DNA from 3 places in the Enterobacter sp. ECC-219 genome. Region 2 is predicted to be linked to each of the others. Evidence: predicted binding sites of a transcription regulator. Region 2 holds the regulator's gene; each other region holds the start of a gene.

Region 1 (5,813 bases), 1.9 Mb from region 2:
CGCGTTGGTGGTTCTACTTATCAGGTTCCAGTTGAAGTTCGTCCGGTTCGTCGTAATGCCCTGGCAATGCGTTGGATCGTTGAAGCTGCTCGTAAACGCGGTGATAAATCCATGGCTCTGCGTCTGGCGAACGAACTTTCTGATGCTGCAGAAAACAAAGGTACTGCAGTTAAGAAACGTGAAGACGTTCACCGTATGGCAGAAGCCAACAAGGCGTTCGCACACTACCGTTGGTAATCCCTTCGGAGTATTAGTCACCAGGCGGGCGCTTCAGAGAAGCCGCCCGCTCTGGGTAACTTAACTGAACGCCTAAAGAAACAAACGAGGAATCAAATGGCTCGTACAACACCCATCGCACGCTACCGTAACATCGGTATCAGTGCGCACATCGACGCCGGTAAGACCACTACTACCGAACGTATTCTGTTCTACACCGGTGTAAACCATAAAATCGGTGAAGTTCATGACGGCGCAGCCACCATGGACTGGATGGAACAGGAGCAGGAGCGTGGTATTACCATCACCTCCGCAGCGACTACTGCATTCTGGTCAGGTATGGCTAAGCAGTACGAACCGCATCGCGTAAACATCATCGACACCCCGGGCCACGTTGACTTCACCATCGAAGTAGAACGTTCCATGCGTGTTCTTGACGGCGCGGTAATGGTTTATTGCGCAGTTGGTGGTGTTCAGCCACAGTCTGAAACCGTATGGCGTCAGGCGAACAAATATAAAGTTCCACGCATCGCGTTCGTTAACAAAATGGACCGTATGGGTGCTAACTTCCTGAAAGTTGTTGGCCAGATCAAAACCCGTCTGGGCGCGAACCCTGTTCCGCTGCAGCTGGCAATTGGTGCTGAAGAAGGCTTCACCGGCGTTATCGACCTGGTGAAAATGAAAGCCATCAACTGGAACGATGCAGACCAGGGCGTTACCTTCGAATACGAAGATATCCCGGCTGAGATGCAGGACCTGGCTGACGAATGGCACCAGAACCTGATCGAATCCGCTGCTGAAGCTTCTGAAGAGCTGATGGAGAAATACCTGGGTGGTGAAGAACTGTCTGAAGAAGAGATCAAAAAAGCTCTGCGTCAGCGCGTTCTGAACAACGAAATCATCCTGGTAACCTGTGGTTCTGCGTTCAAGAACAAAGGTGTTCAGGCGATGCTGGATGCGGTAGTTGACTACCTGCCATCCCCGGTTGACGTTCCTGCGATCAACGGCATCCTGGACGACGGTAAAGATACTCCGGCTGAGCGTCACGCAAGTGATGACGAGCCGTTCTCTGCACTGGCGTTCAAAATTGCTACCGACCCATTCGTGGGTAACCTCACCTTCTTCCGCGTTTACTCTGGTGTGGTTAACTCCGGTGACACCATCCTGAACTCCGTGAAAGCGGCGCGTGAACGTTTTGGCCGTATCGTACAGATGCACGCTAACAAACGTGAAGAGATCAAAGAAGTTCGTGCGGGCGACATCGCTGCAGCTATCGGTCTGAAAGACGTGACCACTGGTGACACCCTGTGTGACCCGGATCACCCGATCATTCTGGAGCGTATGGAATTCCCTGAGCCGGTAATCTCCATCGCAGTTGAACCAAAAACCAAAGCTGACCAGGAAAAAATGGGTCTGGCTCTGGGCCGTCTGGCGAAAGAAGACCCATCATTCCGCGTATGGACTGATGAAGAATCTAACCAGACCATCATCGCTGGTATGGGTGAACTGCACCTGGACATCATCGTTGACCGTATGAAGCGTGAATTCAACGTTGAAGCGAACGTGGGTAAACCTCAGGTTGCTTACCGCGAAGCGATTCGCGCGAAAGTTACCGATATTGAAGGTAAACACGCTAAGCAGTCTGGTGGTCGCGGTCAGTACGGTCACGTTGTGATCGACATGTACCCACTGGAGCCTGGCTCTAACCCGAAAGGTTACGAGTTCATCAACGACATCAAAGGTGGTGTAATTCCTGGCGAATACATCCCAGCCGTTGATAAAGGCATCCAGGAACAGCTGAAAGCGGGCCCTCTGGCTGGCTATCCGGTTGTTGACATGGGTATCCGTCTGCACTTCGGTTCTTACCACGACGTTGACTCCTCTGAACTGGCGTTTAAACTGGCTGCGTCTATTGCCTTTAAAGAAGGCTTTAAGAAAGCAAAACCAGTTCTGCTTGAGCCAATCATGAAGGTTGAAGTAGAAACTCCTGAAGAGAACACCGGTGACGTTATCGGTGACTTGAGCCGTCGTCGCGGTATGCTGCGTGGTCAGGAATCCGAAGTAACTGGCGTTAAGATCCACGCTGAAGTTCCGCTGTCCGAAATGTTCGGATATGCAACTCAGCTGCGTTCTCTGACCAAAGGTCGTGCATCATACACCATGGAATTCCTGAAGTATGATGATGCGCCTAACAACGTTGCTCAGGCCGTTATTGAAGCCCGTGGTAAGTAATCCACAGGATTAAAACCTAAGTCCCGTGCTCTCTCCAGAGGGGAGAGCACTATAGTAAGGAATATAGCCGTGTCTAAAGAAAAATTTGAACGTACAAAACCGCACGTCAACGTTGGTACTATCGGCCACGTTGACCATGGTAAAACTACCCTGACCGCTGCAATCACTACCGTTCTGGCTAAAACCTACGGTGGTTCTGCTCGTGCATTCGACCAGATCGATAACGCGCCAGAAGAAAAAGCTCGTGGTATCACCATCAACACTTCTCACGTTGAATACGACACCCCGACTCGCCACTACGCACACGTAGACTGCCCAGGCCACGCCGACTATGTTAAAAACATGATCACCGGTGCTGCGCAGATGGACGGCGCGATCCTGGTTGTTGCTGCGACTGACGGCCCAATGCCTCAGACCCGTGAGCACATCCTGCTGGGTCGTCAGGTAGGCGTTCCTTTCATCATCGTGTTCCTGAACAAATGCGACATGGTTGATGACGAAGAGCTGCTGGAACTGGTAGAGATGGAAGTTCGTGAACTGCTGTCTCAGTACGATTTCCCAGGCGACGACACCCCAATCGTTCGTGGTTCCGCGCTGAAAGCGCTGGAAGGCGAAGCAGAGTGGGAAGCGAAAATCATCGAACTGGCTGGCTTCCTGGATTCTTACATCCCAGAACCAGAGCGTGCGATTGACAAGCCATTCCTGCTGCCAATCGAAGACGTATTCTCCATCTCCGGTCGTGGTACCGTTGTTACCGGTCGTGTAGAGCGCGGTATCATCAAAGTTGGTGAAGAAGTTGAAATCGTTGGTATCAAAGAGACTGCGAAGTCTACCTGTACTGGCGTTGAAATGTTCCGCAAACTGCTGGACGAAGGCCGTGCTGGTGAGAACGTTGGTGTTCTGCTGCGTGGTATCAAGCGTGAAGAAATCGAACGTGGTCAGGTTCTGGCGAAGCCAGGCTCAATCAAGCCACACACCAAGTTCGAATCTGAAGTGTACATCCTGTCCAAAGACGAAGGCGGCCGTCATACTCCGTTCTTCAAAGGCTACCGTCCACAGTTCTACTTCCGTACAACTGACGTGACCGGTACCATCGAACTGCCAGAAGGCGTAGAGATGGTAATGCCAGGCGACAACATCAAGATGGTTGTGACTCTGATCCACCCAATCGCGATGGACGACGGTCTGCGTTTCGCAATCCGTGAAGGCGGCCGTACCGTTGGCGCGGGCGTGGTTGCTAAAGTTCTGGGCTAATTAATTATCCCTGAATAAAAAAAGGACGCTTCGGCGTCCTTTTTTGTTTTCTACCGAAAAGTCACTGTCATAAAAATTCGCATTTTTTGTCCGCTCCCGCCCCGTATTCCGGCGCTTGTGCTATTGTAATCATAACCATTCTCACTTACACTTTGCGCATATTTTGAACGGGAGTCTCTATGTACGTTTGTTTATGTAATGGTGTAAGCGACAAAAAAATACGTCAAGCCGTTCGCCAGTTTCAGCCACAGTCATTCCAGCAGCTTCGCAAGTTTGTTCCGGTGGGAAATCAATGCGGTAAATGCGTTCGCGCAGCGCGTGAGATTATGCAGGACGAACTGATGCAGATCCCGGAATACAAAGAGATCGCGTAAGCGCCCATCTTTTTTTTGACATCCCCGTAGCCCGATCTACGCTTCAATGAGTGGAAGCGGAGGGACTATATAATGAAAGGTGATGTTAAAATCATAAGTTATCTCAATAAATTATTGGGAAATGAGCTTGTCGCAATCAACCAGTATTTTCTCCATGCAAGAATGTTCAAAAACTGGGGTCTTACACGTCTGAATGACGTTGAGTACCATGAATCTATAGATGAGATGAAACACGCTGATAAATATATCGAGCGTATTTTATTTCTTGAAGGTATTCCTAACTTACAGGATCTCGGCAAGCTGGGCATCGGTGAAGATGTCGAGGAGATGTTGCGTTCTGACCTCAGGCTGGAACTTGAAGGTGCGAAAGACCTTCGTGAAGCCATTGCCTATGCGGATAGCGTTCATGACTATGTGAGCCGCGATATGATGATCGAAATTCTGGCAGACGAGGAAGGTCACATAGACTGGCTGGAGACCGAACTCGATCTTATCGATAAACTCGGTATCCAGAATTATTTACTGGCGCAAATCCGCGAAGAGGAATAACACCGTCTTAAGGTGCTCAGGTTATAAACCAGTAAAAATAGCCGAAGCCGCTCGCCGCCAACGCTGGTCCGAAAGGAATCACTGGCGAAACGTGCGGCTTTTTCACCATTAGCACCAGACCCCAGATGACGCCGATTAGCGACGCCGCCAGCAGGATGACCGGCAAGCTCTGCCAGCCTGTCCAGGCACCTGCTGCCGCAAGCAACTTGAAATCTCCGAACCCCAGCCCCTCTTTATGGCGCAGAAGCCAGACCAGCCAGTAAAGTGCCCATAGAAAAAGATAGCCAGCCGCAGCACCCGTGACCGCATCCTCGCAGGTCACCACGCCACTGTGGAGATTAAACAGCAGGCCAAGCCACAGGAGCGGTAGGGTGAGCGTGTCAGGGAGCAAATAGTAACGGTAATCGATCACGCTCAGGGCCAGCGCAAACCAGAAATAGAGAAAAATCGCCAACGCTAAGACAGGTGAGGTGGGGTGCTGATAAACGCTGTAGATCGATGCCAGCAGGCACAGCGCCTCAAACATCAGATATCGAAAAGGAATTATGCCGCGGCAGTATCGGCAGCGCCCTCTCAGTAGTAGCCAGCTTAGCAATGGGAGGGTGTCCCCCCGTTTCACCACATTATTGCAATGGCTGCAGTGTGAGCCCGGCGACCACAGCGTAAGCCGCGTTTTACCCACATGATCCCTGAGGTCGCGTTGCACGATCATTGGCAACCGGTCAACGACGCGCCCCATCAGGCTACCTGCAGTCAGCCCGATTGCCAGAAACAGTATCAATTGCATCTTATTTTCCTCGGGTGCCCAGAGGAAGCGTCATACGCGTGAGGATAATGCTGCTGTCACCTTGCTTACTGGCGTGAAATTCCAGCGTATCGATGGGAAGCCCCTTTTCAAGTTGCAGCTGCCACAGCCATGACATAAACGCCTCCACGTCGATCGCCGCAGCGGTGACCTCCAGTGTTTCATCCTTCTGACTAATCTTCACCGTTAGGCCTGCCTGTTTTGCATCGGCAACGACTGTATTTACTAAGGTTGTAGCCCCATTGCGTATAGGCAGTAGACCCCGTCCGGAGGCCTGTTTTTCCAGCCAATCCGTGTCGCGCTTCAGCTTTTGACAACGTAGTTGCAGCGTGTCGACGGCGCGAGACAGCGGAAGATAGAGGCCGAAGCTGTACAGGATGAAA
Region 2 (5,813 bases):
CCGAGCGCAAACTGCACAATCGCCGAACAATAATTCCCCCATCGTGCTGGTTCATGGACTTTTTGGCAGCCTGGATAACCTGGGCGTGCTGGCCCGCGATTTGGTCACCGATCACGATATTCTACAGGTTGATATGCGCAATCACGGGCTTTCCGGCCGCTCAGACGAAATGACCTATGCGGCAATGGCGCAGGATCTGCTGGATACGCTTGATGCGCACAATCTGCAGAAGGTGACCTTCATCGGGCATTCAATGGGCGGTAAAGCGGTTATGGCGCTCACCGCGCTGGCGCCAGAACGCATTTCCGGGCTTGTGGTCATTGATGTTGCCCCTGTGGACTACGACGTTCGACGTCATGATGAGATTTTCGCAGCAATTAATGCTGTAACGGCAGCTGGCGTTTCCACACGTCAGCAGGCGGCAACGGTTATGCGTGAACATCTTGATGAAGAAGGCGTGGTGCAGTTCCTTTTGAAGTCATTTGTTGACGGGCAATGGCGTTTTAACGTGCCGGTGCTGTGGGACCAGTACAACAACATCGTGGGCTGGGAAACCGTCCCCACCTGGCCGCACCCTGCTCTCTTTATTCGCGGCGGCCACTCTCCTTATATTACCGACGCTTACCGCGACACGCTGCTGGCACAGTTCCCGCAGGCGCGCGCCCACGTGATTGCCGGGGCCGGGCACTGGGTTCACGCCGAAAAACCTGACGCTGTACTGCGCGCTATCCGCCGCTATCTCGCTGATACTGCAAATTGATTAAAAAGAGAGCGACTGGAAGATGACAGGCTTCCAGTCGTTGGCGTGCCGTTTTTGGTGATGTATGATGGCGCGCTTATCGCCCGGGCTTTAGCAGGGCGGCGTGTTTCCCCCGAAGTCTCAGAATCATGGCCAAAGAACAAACGGACCGTACGACACTAGATCTGTTCGCGAATGAGCGTCGACCGGGACGACCGAAAACGAATCCGCTTTCGCGCGATGAACAGCTGCGTATCAATAAACGCAATCAGCTTAAACGCGATAAAAATCGTGGGCTTAAGCGTGTCGAACTGAAGCTCAACGCTGACGCTGTCGATGCGCTTAACGAGCTGGCCGAGGCGCGTAATATCAGCCGCAGCGAGCTTATTGAAGAGATGCTCATCGCTCAGCTTGAGACGCTTCGCAGCCAGGCATAAGTCTGAAAAACCCCTTTATCGCCCTTTTCATGTAGCACAGAGTGCAGTCCTGCGCGATAGCGGTTTCCGCAGGGTTGCCAGTTCTGCTATTATTGCCCTTATCCGTGGCCGAATTGCGCCACCATACCATTAAGTTTCAAGAGGTTATTTTACTCATGGCAATCATCGGCATTTTCTTCGGCAGTGATACCGGCAATACCGAAAATATCGCAAAAAACATTCAGAAACAGCTCGGTAAAGACGTTGCTGATGTGCATGACATCGCCAAGAGCAGCAAAGAAGATCTCGAGGGCTATGACATTCTGCTGCTGGGTATTCCAACCTGGTACTACGGTGAAGCCCAGTGCGACTGGGACGATTTCTTCCCGACGCTGGAAGAGGTGGACTTCAACGGGAAGCTGGTCGCACTGTTTGGCTGTGGCGATCAGGAAGACTATGCCGAGTACTTCTGTGACGCGCTGGGGACGATTCGCGACATCATTGAGCCGAATGGCGCGGTTATTGTTGGTCACTGGCCGACTGCCGGTTACCACTTCGAAGCCTCTAAAGGCCTGGCCGATGACGATCATTTTGTGGGTCTGGCCATTGACGAAGACCGTCAGCCTGAGCTTACGGCAGAGCGTGTAGAGAAGTGGGTTAAGCAGATCCGTGAAGAACTCCACCTGGACGATATTCTCAACGCCTGATTTTTTCTACGGCGCAACGCAGGTTGCGCCCGTTTTCCAGGTAAAACCGATTAAATTAATTGCTACAAACTTTTAACTTTTTCGCCCAGACCTGTACAATGTCTCCCTGGCAAAATGTGGTTTCCATTGAGCAAGTTTGTTGGTGATACCACGTTTTTATAAGCATACTTTGCCTGAGACTTGCAGTTTTCATTTAGGCATGGCAGTTCTATAATGAGACGCATTAACCCAGGTGCATTTTCTGTCACTTCCTTCAGAAGTGAATCGTTTAGCAACAGGACAGATTCCGCATGACTGACAACAATACCGCATTAAAGAAGGCTGGCCTGAAAGTAACGCTTCCTCGATTAAAAATCCTCGAAGTGCTTCAGGGTCCAGACAATCACCATGTCAGTGCGGAAGACCTTTATAAACGTCTTATCGACATGGGTGAAGAGATTGGGCTGGCCACCGTTTATCGCGTGCTGAACCAGTTTGATGACGCGGGCATTGTTACCCGTCATAATTTCGAAGGCGGTAAATCTGTATTCGAACTGACCCAGCAGCATCACCACGATCACCTGATCTGCCTCGATTGCGGCAAGGTCATTGAATTTAGCGATGATTCCATCGAAGCGCGTCAGCGTGAAATCGCAGCTCGTCACGGCATTCGCCTGACCAACCACAGCCTGTACCTTTACGGTCACTGCGCTGAAGGGGATTGCCGCGAGAATGAACACGCTCACGACACAAAATAAGTTAGCGTTCATACTCTGAGCCAGCCGCAAGGTTGGCTTTTTTTTGCGTCAAAAAAGCCCGGTAAGCAAAGTGCCACCGGGCGTAAAGCAACTTATTTATTGTTATTGCGTATCTCGTTCCAGATCTTATCGCAACGCTTCGCCACTTCCTGATCGTTACCGGTTTTACGCGCCTGAATACAGGCCTGATAATCCATCACCCGAACGTTCTCCTGCGTCGCGAACTGCTCATGCGCTTTCTCTTTCTTCAACACATTCAGCACGCTCTGACAGGCTTCGATTTTCTCCGGCGAGGCTTCCGCAGTATTAATACAGGCGCTATACGCCTCCTTCAGACGGGAATCCTCTTTCGGCGCCTGAGTCTGAACGCACGCCACCAGCCCTGATGCCAGCAACGCGACGATTACGATTTTTTTCATCATGTGAAGTCTCCAGACCGGCGGGATTCAGCCCGCCGGTGTGCTCATCAGAAGATGGTGAATGGGGCGATAACCATGAATTTGACGTCACGTTCATCCTGGAAGATGTTGCCGTAACCGCCCGCATAGCTTGGAATATCGGAGTGGTTGTCATACTGGGTGAAGTGCAGCTTGAACATCGTGCCTTTCGCGCGGCCATCCTGCAGGGTATAGATAGCATCCAGGCTGTAGGAGGACTCTTTCAGGCGATAGTTTGGATCGTAGTAGGCATCCGGCGTCGCCATGTCTGCTGGTTTTGCGTCCCAGGCGTATGCGTAAGAAGCCCCCACCGCCCAGCCAGGCAGGTTCCAGTTTTTCAGGTCATACATGGCGCCGAAGAAGACCGCTTTCTCGCCGTCGGCGTTGAAGTCGGAGCGGTTATCCCACCAGATATCCAGACGACCGTTGGATGATGCATAGGTCGGGGTCATACGCTGCAGGAAGTAGCCCTGCTGCCCTTCCGCCTTCACCCATGTCCCTTCCAGACGCAAATCAACCTGACCGACTTTGTAGCCGAAGGTCAGCGCCTGAAGCCACGCGGTGCCGTTATAAATGTCATTTACGCTGCCATCGCTGACCTTATCGCGCGTACCGTAGAACTGGTAGCTGGTGCTCAGCGGGCTACCGGCGATATCAAATTTGTAGCTGGCTTTAGCAAAATACTGATCGATATAGCCTTCCGCCTGACCAAATGCGGCTTCCAGAACCAGATCGTTTTTAAAGTCGTACTTCGCGCCCAGCGAGTGGAGGTAATCGACTTTGGTTTTCTTATCGTTCTGGTAGAACTTATCCATTTCGATGTGCCACGGTGCTTTGTACTCGTTGGTCCACATATAGGAGAAGCTCAACGCACCTGCGTCACCGTAGTCAAAGTTAGCCCCGGCTTCTGCACCCTGATAGGTACCAGGCATAAAGCTCCAGTGCGGCGCTAACAGCGTCTGGCCGGTTGGCTGAATATACCCCCCGCGCGCCCAGACCGGGCCGTATTTAAATTTCGCTGCAGCCTTATAAAGGCTGATACCGCTTTTATCTCCGGACCAGTCTTCGTCATAGGCTTTATTGCTGGAGGAGAAGGCAATTTCGTTCGGGTGGCCGCTGTCGCCGTTTTCCGCCATTTCGATTGCGGTAAATGCGGCAATATCCAGACCGAACATATCAGCGGCATAGCCTGACTGGAAGTCCAGGTTGGCGTTCCAGGTGGAGTGAGAGAGGTTGGTTTTGTATTTATCTTCTGTGACATCTTTACGGTCACGTTCACGCTGCCAGTAATAAATACCGCCAGTGAGGGTAGAATCTTCGATGAAACCTGCTGCTTTCGCCTCTGGTGTCACCACCAGGCCCGACATTGCTGTCACACCGGCAATAGCCAGCGCCAGCGCACTACGTTTGCCACTGAACGTACGCATAGATTATTCCTCTTTGACGAATTAAAACGCCTTAAACGGCGAAAATATAAAAGACCAAATGGTCAGGGGTAGTTATAAATACCCTCGAATTAACTACCGTCTTTAGGTTATTTTTCGCGACGCGAATTATCAATGCTTTTCAGTGGGCAAAAGTCAGGATTATGACGAAGTGCACATAATTGGTAGTGCTTTGTAACATTTAGCCGGATGCGAGGTGTGGCGGGGCTAAAGCAGGTAATTTCAACGTATTAGATCGTAAAAAAACACGTATTTGTCTTTATTCACTTTTTTATCAGAAAGACAAACTTTTTTTAGAAAAATAAGTAGCACCACGTTGACCAAAAATTTTAGTTGGCCTAATTACGGGTCTACTTTAACGATATGATCATTAAATAAAAAAACGCCGCTATAAGCGGCGTTTGTTTCTCATTGACCAGTGCAGCGTTATTATTCGCCGATCTTCGTCCAGGTATCACGCAAACCTACGGTACGGTTAAATACCGGCTTTTCTGCCGTGCTGTAACGGCTGTCCAGGCAGAAGTAACCTTCACGTTCAAACTGGAATGCTTTGCCCGCTTCAGCCGCTTTCAGCGACGGCTCCGCGTAACCCTGTTTGATCACCAAAGATTCCGGGTTGATAGTCGCCAGGAAGTCTTCAGCTGCACCCGGGTTAGGCACGCTAAACAGACGATCGTACAGACGAATTTCTACCGGCAGCGCGTGGGAAGCGCTCACCCAGTGAATCACGCCTTTCACCTTGCGGCCATCTGCCGGATCTTTGCTCAGCGTCTCTGCATCGTACGAACAGAAGATGGTGGTGATGTTGCCTTCTGCATCTTTCTCTACGCGCTCGGCTTTGATGACGTAGGCATTACGCAGACGCACTTCTTTACCCAGCACCAGACGTTTGTACTGCTTATTGGCTTCTTCACGGAAGTCAGCACGATCGATCCAGATTTCACCGCTGAACGGCACGTCGCGGCTTCCCATTTCCGGTTTGTTCGGATGGTTAGGCATGGAGACCAGCTCGCTTCCACCCTGCGGGTAGTTTTCGATAACCAGCTTCACCGGATCGATAACGGCCATCGCGCGCGGGGCGTTTTCGTTGAGATCTTCACGAATGCAGGATTCCAGAGACGCCATTTCGATGGTGTTGTCCTGCTTGGTCACGCCAATACGTTTGCAGAACTCACGAATAGAGGCGGCAGTGTAACCACGACGGCGCAGACCAGAGATGGTTGGCATACGCGGATCGTCCCAACCCTCAACGTGCTTGTCTGTTACCAGCAGGTTCAGCTTACGCTTGGACATCACGGTGTATTCCAGATTCAGACGAGAGAACTCGTACTG
Region 3 (5,813 bases), 1.8 Mb from region 2:
AGACGGCGGCAAATAGAAAGCCCGTCTTCGCCCGGCAGCATCAGGTCGAGAACCATCAGGTGGAAAGATTCACGGGTCAGCAGACGGTCCATCTGCTCAGCGTTCGCGACGCTACGAACCTGGAAGCCCTGCTCGGTCAGATAACGCTCCAGCAGCGCGCGCAGGCGCATGTCGTCATCCACGACCAGAATTTTGTAGTTCTCTTGCATTGTGTGTACTCCCAAAGGTTCGGATAGTCTTTGTAACAGCGTATTCTAAAAAAGTGCACGTATTCGACCAGTTAATTCTGGTATAAATTCTAGTCGAAATTGTTACAAAGCATATTTAACAGCAGCTTATCTGTTCATTTCATCACATAAATCATTATTAATCCTGTCTGTTACACTGTGCGCTACGTATTGTGCGCAAAGACAGTTAACCGGCATTAAAGGCTGCACCATGAAAACGCCCCTGATCACCCGCGAAGGGTACGAGAAACTCAAGAAAGAGATGGATTACCTGTGGCGCGAAGAGCGTCCTGAGGTCACCAAAAAGGTGACCTGGGCGGCCAGCCTGGGCGATCGCAGCGAGAATGCGGATTACCAGTACAACAAAAAGCGGCTGCGCGAAATTGACCGCCGGGTTCGCTACCTGACGAAGTGCCTCGAGAATCTCAAAATTGTCGATTACTCCCCACAGCAGGAGGGCAAAGTGTTCTTCGGCGCGTGGGTGGAAATTGAAAACGATGACGGTGACACCCTGCGTTTTCGCATTGTCGGCTACGATGAAATTTTTGGTCGTAAAGATTACATCTCCATCGACTCCCCGATGGCCCGCGCGCTGCTGAAAAAGGAAGTGGGCGATTTGGCCGTCGTTCAGACCCCGGCGGGAGAAGCCAGCTGGTACGTCAATGAGATCGTCTACGTAAAATAGTCCGAGAGCGCCCTCCCCGGCTGGCATTTTGCCGTGTCAGCCCGTATAACTATCCCCTGATTTTGACCCACAAGATGATAAAGCCATGATGAAAGATTCGCTCTGCCGCATTATTGCGGGTGAACTTCAGGCCAGAGCCGAACAGGTAGAAGCTGCCGTTCGCCTGCTTGATGAAGGGAACACCGTGCCGTTTATTGCACGCTATCGTAAGGAAGTCACCGGCGGTCTGGATGACACGCAGCTGCGTAACCTGGAGACCCGTCTGGGCTATCTGCGCGAGCTGGAAGAACGTCGTCAGGCGATCCTCAAATCCATCGGCGAACAGGGCAAGCTGACCAGCGAGCTGGAAAGCGCCATTAACGGCACCCTGAGCAAAACCGAACTCGAAGATCTCTATCTGCCGTATAAACCGAAGCGCCGCACGCGCGGGCAGATTGCGATTGAAGCGGGCCTTGAGCCGCTGGCCGACCTGCTATGGAATGAGCCGTCTCACGACCCGGACACCGAAGCGGCGAAATTCATCGACGCCGACAAAGGCGTCGCGGACACCAAGGCCGCTCTGGACGGCGCGCGCTACATCCTGATGGAGCGCTTCGCGGAAGACGCTGCCCTGCTGGCCAAAGTGCGTGATTACCTGTGGAAGAATGCCCACATCGTCTCTACCGTCGTCGCGGGCAAAGAGGAAGAAGGCGCGAAGTTCCGCGACTACTTCGATCACCACGAACCGATTTCAACCACCCCTTCTCACCGCGCGCTGGCGATGTTCCGCGGCCGCAACGAAGGCGTGCTCCAGCTCTCCCTGAACGCCGACCCGCAGTTTGACGAGCCGCCGAAAGAGAGCCACTGCGAGCAGATCATTATCGACCATCTCGGCCTGCGCCTGAACAACGCCCCAGCGGACAGCTGGCGCAAAGGCGTAGTGAGCTGGACCTGGCGCATCAAGGTGCTGATGCACCTGGAAACCGAGCTGATGGGTACCGTACGCGAGCGCGCTGAAGATGAAGCGATTAACGTTTTCGCCCGTAACCTGCACGACCTGCTGATGGCCGCTCCTGCCGGCCTGCGCGCCACCATGGGTCTCGATCCGGGCCTGCGTACCGGCGTGAAGGTCGCTGTGGTTGACGGCACCGGCAAGCTGGTCGCCACCGACACCATTTACCCGCATACCGGACAGGCAGCGAAAGCCGCCGTCGTGGTGGCGGCGCTGTGCGAGAAGTACAACGTGGAGCTGGTTGCCATCGGTAACGGCACCGCATCACGCGAAACCGAGCGTTTCTACCTCGACGTGCAGAAGCAGTTCCCGAAAGTGACGGCACAGAAAGTGATCGTCAGCGAAGCGGGCGCATCGGTCTACTCCGCCTCTGAGCTGGCGGCGCAGGAGTTCCCGGACCTGGACGTTTCCCTGCGTGGTGCGGTCTCCATCGCCCGTCGCCTGCAGGATCCGCTTGCCGAACTCGTGAAGATCGACCCGAAATCCATCGGCGTGGGCCAGTACCAGCACGACGTGAGCCAGACGCAGCTGGCGCGCAAGCTGGATGCGGTGGTGGAAGACTGCGTAAACGCCGTCGGCGTGGACCTGAACACCGCCTCCGTTCCTCTGCTGACCCGTGTGGCGGGCTTAACCCGCATGATGGCGCAGAACATCGTGGCCTGGCGTGACGAGAACGGTCAGTTCCAGAACCGTCAGCAGCTGCTTAAAGTGAGCCGCCTGGGGCCGAAAGCGTTTGAGCAGTGCGCGGGCTTCCTGCGCATCAACCACGGCGATAACCCGCTGGATGCCTCTACCGTTCACCCGGAAGCATACCCGGTTGTTGAGCGCATCCTGGCCGCTACTCAGCAGGCGCTTAAAGACCTGATGGGCGACAGCGGCGCCCTGCGCAACCTGAAAGCGGTGGACTTCACAGACGAAAAATTTGGCGTGCCTACCGTCACCGATATCATCAAAGAGCTGGAAAAACCGGGCCGCGATCCGCGTCCTGAGTTCAAAACGGCGACCTTTGCTGACGGCATCGAGACCATGAACGATCTCCTGCCGGGCATGGTGCTGGAAGGCGCGGTGACCAACGTCACCAACTTCGGCGCGTTTGTGGATATCGGCGTGCACCAGGACGGTCTGGTGCATATCTCCTCCCTTGCCGACAAGTTCGTTGAAGACCCACACACCGTGGTCAAAGCGGGGGACATCGTGAAGGTGAAAGTGCTGGAAGTGGATCTGCAGCGCAAGCGTATCGCCCTGACCATGCGTCTGGACGAGCAGCCGGGCGACACCAACGCGCGCCGTGGCGGCAACGGCGGAGGCCGCGAGCAGCAGCGTCCGGCCGCGAAAGCCGCAAAACCGCGCGGGCGTGATGCACAGCCTGCGGGCAACAGCGCGATGATGGATGCGCTGGCGGCCGCGATGGGTAAGAAACGCTAAGGCAACCCCCCCCTCACCATAACCCTCTCCCCAAAGGGGAGAGGGAACTTTAACACCCTCGCCCCTTTGGGGAGAGGGCCGGGGTGAGGGGAATAAAACATCTCGAAATATATGAAACCGATTGCACAGCCAGATTTAAACCACTAATTATCACCCCGTTAACAAATATCCCTCTTTTCATTTTCCCGGCAATTCAGCAAATATTGAGCAAGGTCAATCAGACCGCAAATTAATACGATTAACAACATCCCGTCACATTTTTATTATTGCTGATAAAAACTATTCTCATTATCATCGCAGTGTAGATTATTTAACCTCTCGTGGAATCAGGCATTATGCAATTCACTCCAGACAGTGCATGGAAAATTACCGGTTTTACCCGCGAAATTAGCCCGGCCTATCGGCAGAAGCTGCTGTCACTGGGCATGCTGCCCGGCTCATCATTCCAGGTCGTGCGCGTAGCGCCGTTGGGCGATCCTGTCCATATCGAAACCCGGCGCGTGAATCTGGTTCTGCGCAAAAAAGACCTCGCATTAATTGAAGTTGAATCTTTATCCCGTTAACAAGCCAGCGGTTTCGGTGGGTCTAATACAATGAAAAAATTAACTATTGGCTTAATTGGCAATCCTAATTCCGGCAAGACAACCTTATTTAATCAGTTAACCGGCGCGCGCCAGCGCGTGGGAAATTGGGCAGGCGTAACGGTTGAACGTAAAGAAGGTCAGTTCACGACAACAGACAATCAGGTGACCCTGGTCGACCTTCCCGGCACCTATTCCTTAACCACGATTTCATCCCAGACCTCGCTCGATGAGCAAATTGCCTGCCACTACATTCTTGGCGGCGATGCCGATCTGCTGATCAACGTGGTCGACGCCTCTAACCTCGAACGAAACCTTTACCTGACACTGCAGCTGCTGGAGCTGGGGATCCCCTGCATCGTGGCGCTCAACATGCTCGACATTGCAGAGAAACAAAAGCTGCGCATTGACGTCGATGCCCTCTCTGCGCGCCTTGGGTGCCCTGTCGTTCCGCTGGTCTCGACCCGCGCTCGCGGTATCGACGCGCTGAAGCTGGCGATTGATCGCCACGCGGGAAACCGCGACGTTGAGCTGGTGCACTACGCCCAGCCGCTGCTGCGCGAAGCCGATCTGCTGGCGCAGGAGATGGACAAAAATATGCCTGCGAAACAGCGTCTGTGGCTCGGCCTGCAGATGCTGGAAGGGGATATCTATAGCCGCGCCTATGCCGGACATGCGGCAGATAAGCTGGACGTGACCCTCGCCCGTCTCAGCGGCGAGCTGGACGACCCGGCGCTGCACATCGCCGATGCGCGTTATCAGGCTATTGCGTCAATTTGTGACGTGGTCAGCAACGCCCTTACCGCGGAACCCAGCCGCTTTACGGCGGCGGTGGATAAGATTGTGCTCAACCGCTTCCTCGGTTTGCCAATCTTCCTGCTGGTGATGTACGTGATGTTCCTGCTTGCCATTAACATTGGTGGCGCGCTCCAGCCGATTTTTGACGCGGGTTCTGTCGCCGTTTTCGTTCATGGTATTCAGTGGCTGGGTTACACCCTGCACTTCCCGGAATGGCTAACCATCTTCCTCGCTCAGGGGATCGGCGGCGGTATCAACACCGTGCTGCCGCTGGTGCCGCAGATCGGCATGATGTATCTGTTCCTCTCGTTCCTTGAAGATTCCGGTTACATGGCGCGCGCCGCCTTCGTGATGGACCGCCTGATGCAGGCGCTGGGTCTGCCGGGTAAATCCTTCGTCCCACTGATCGTCGGCTTCGGCTGTAACGTGCCGTCGGTGATGGGCGCGCGCACCCTGGATGCGCCGCGTGAACGTCTGATGACCATCATGATGGCGCCATTTATGTCCTGCGGCGCGCGTCTGGCAATCTTTGCGGTTTTTGCAGCCGCCTTCTTTGGTCAGCAGGGCGCGCTGGCAGTCTTCTCGCTGTATGTGCTGGGCATCGTGATGGCGATCCTGACCGGCTTAATGCTCAAGCACACCATCATGCGTGGTGAAGCGTCGCCGTTTGTGATGGAGCTTCCGGTCTACCACGTACCGCATCTGAAAAGCCTGGCGATCCAGACCTGGCAGCGCCTGAAAGGCTTTGTGCTGCGCGCCGGTAAGGTGATTGTCATTGTCAGTATTTTCCTGAGCGCGCTGAACAGCTTCACCCTGAGTGGACAGACGGCGGATAACATCAACGACTCTGCCCTCGCCTCCGTCAGCCGCGTCATCACGCCGGTCTTTAAACCAATTGGCGTGCAGGAAGATAACTGGCAGGCGACCGTGGGACTGTTCACCGGGGCGATGGCGAAAGAGGTGGTCGTCGGGACCCTGAACACGCTCTACACCGCAGAGAACATTCAGGAGCAGGAATTTAACCCGGCGGAGTTTCACCTCGGTGACGAACTGCTGGGTGCCGTAGAGGAGACCTGGCAGAGCCTGAAAGATACCTTCAGCCTGAG

Evidence for each region. The regulator Fur, encoded in region 2, represses iron uptake genes when iron is present. The targets are predictions, from matches to a motif close to ATAATAATGAGAACNACTATCAA.
Region 1: a site for Fur is predicted at 3,825-3,847, ahead of bfd (bacterioferritin-associated ferredoxin). Genes of this name have one in related genera too.
Region 3: a site for Fur is predicted at 3,601-3,623, ahead of feoA (ferrous iron transporter A). Genes of this name have one in related genera too.

The regions. Positions count from the first base shown of each region.
Region 1 is NZ_CP143680.1:183,995-189,807, reverse strand. Features, by position in the region: gene rpsG (30S ribosomal protein S7) at 1-237, shown strand, start outside; gene fusA (elongation factor G) at 334-2,448, shown strand; gene tuf (elongation factor Tu) at 2,518-3,702, shown strand; gene bfd (bacterioferritin-associated ferredoxin) at 3,882-4,076, shown strand; gene bfr (bacterioferritin) at 4,149-4,625, shown strand; gene V1603_RS00995 (A24 family peptidase) at 4,642-5,412, opposite strand; gene gspM (type II secretion system protein GspM) at 5,414-5,813, opposite strand, start outside.
Region 2 is NZ_CP143680.1:2,041,650-2,047,462, reverse strand. Features, by position in the region: gene ybfF (esterase) at 1-760, shown strand, start outside; gene ybfE (LexA regulated protein) at 889-1,176, shown strand; gene fldA (flavodoxin FldA) at 1,332-1,862, shown strand; gene fur (ferric iron uptake transcriptional regulator) at 2,153-2,599, shown strand; gene chiQ (ChiQ/YbfN family lipoprotein) at 2,692-3,018, opposite strand; gene chiP (chitoporin) at 3,066-4,463, opposite strand; gene glnS (glutamine--tRNA ligase) at 4,911-5,813, opposite strand, start outside.
Region 3 is NZ_CP143680.1:245,611-251,423, forward strand. Features, by position in the region: gene ompR (two-component system response regulator OmpR) at 1-209, opposite strand, end outside; gene greB (transcription elongation factor GreB) at 439-912, shown strand; gene V1603_RS01315 (Tex family protein) at 998-3,328, shown strand; gene feoA (ferrous iron transporter A) at 3,664-3,891, shown strand; gene feoB (Fe(2+) transporter permease subunit FeoB) at 3,922-5,813, shown strand, end outside.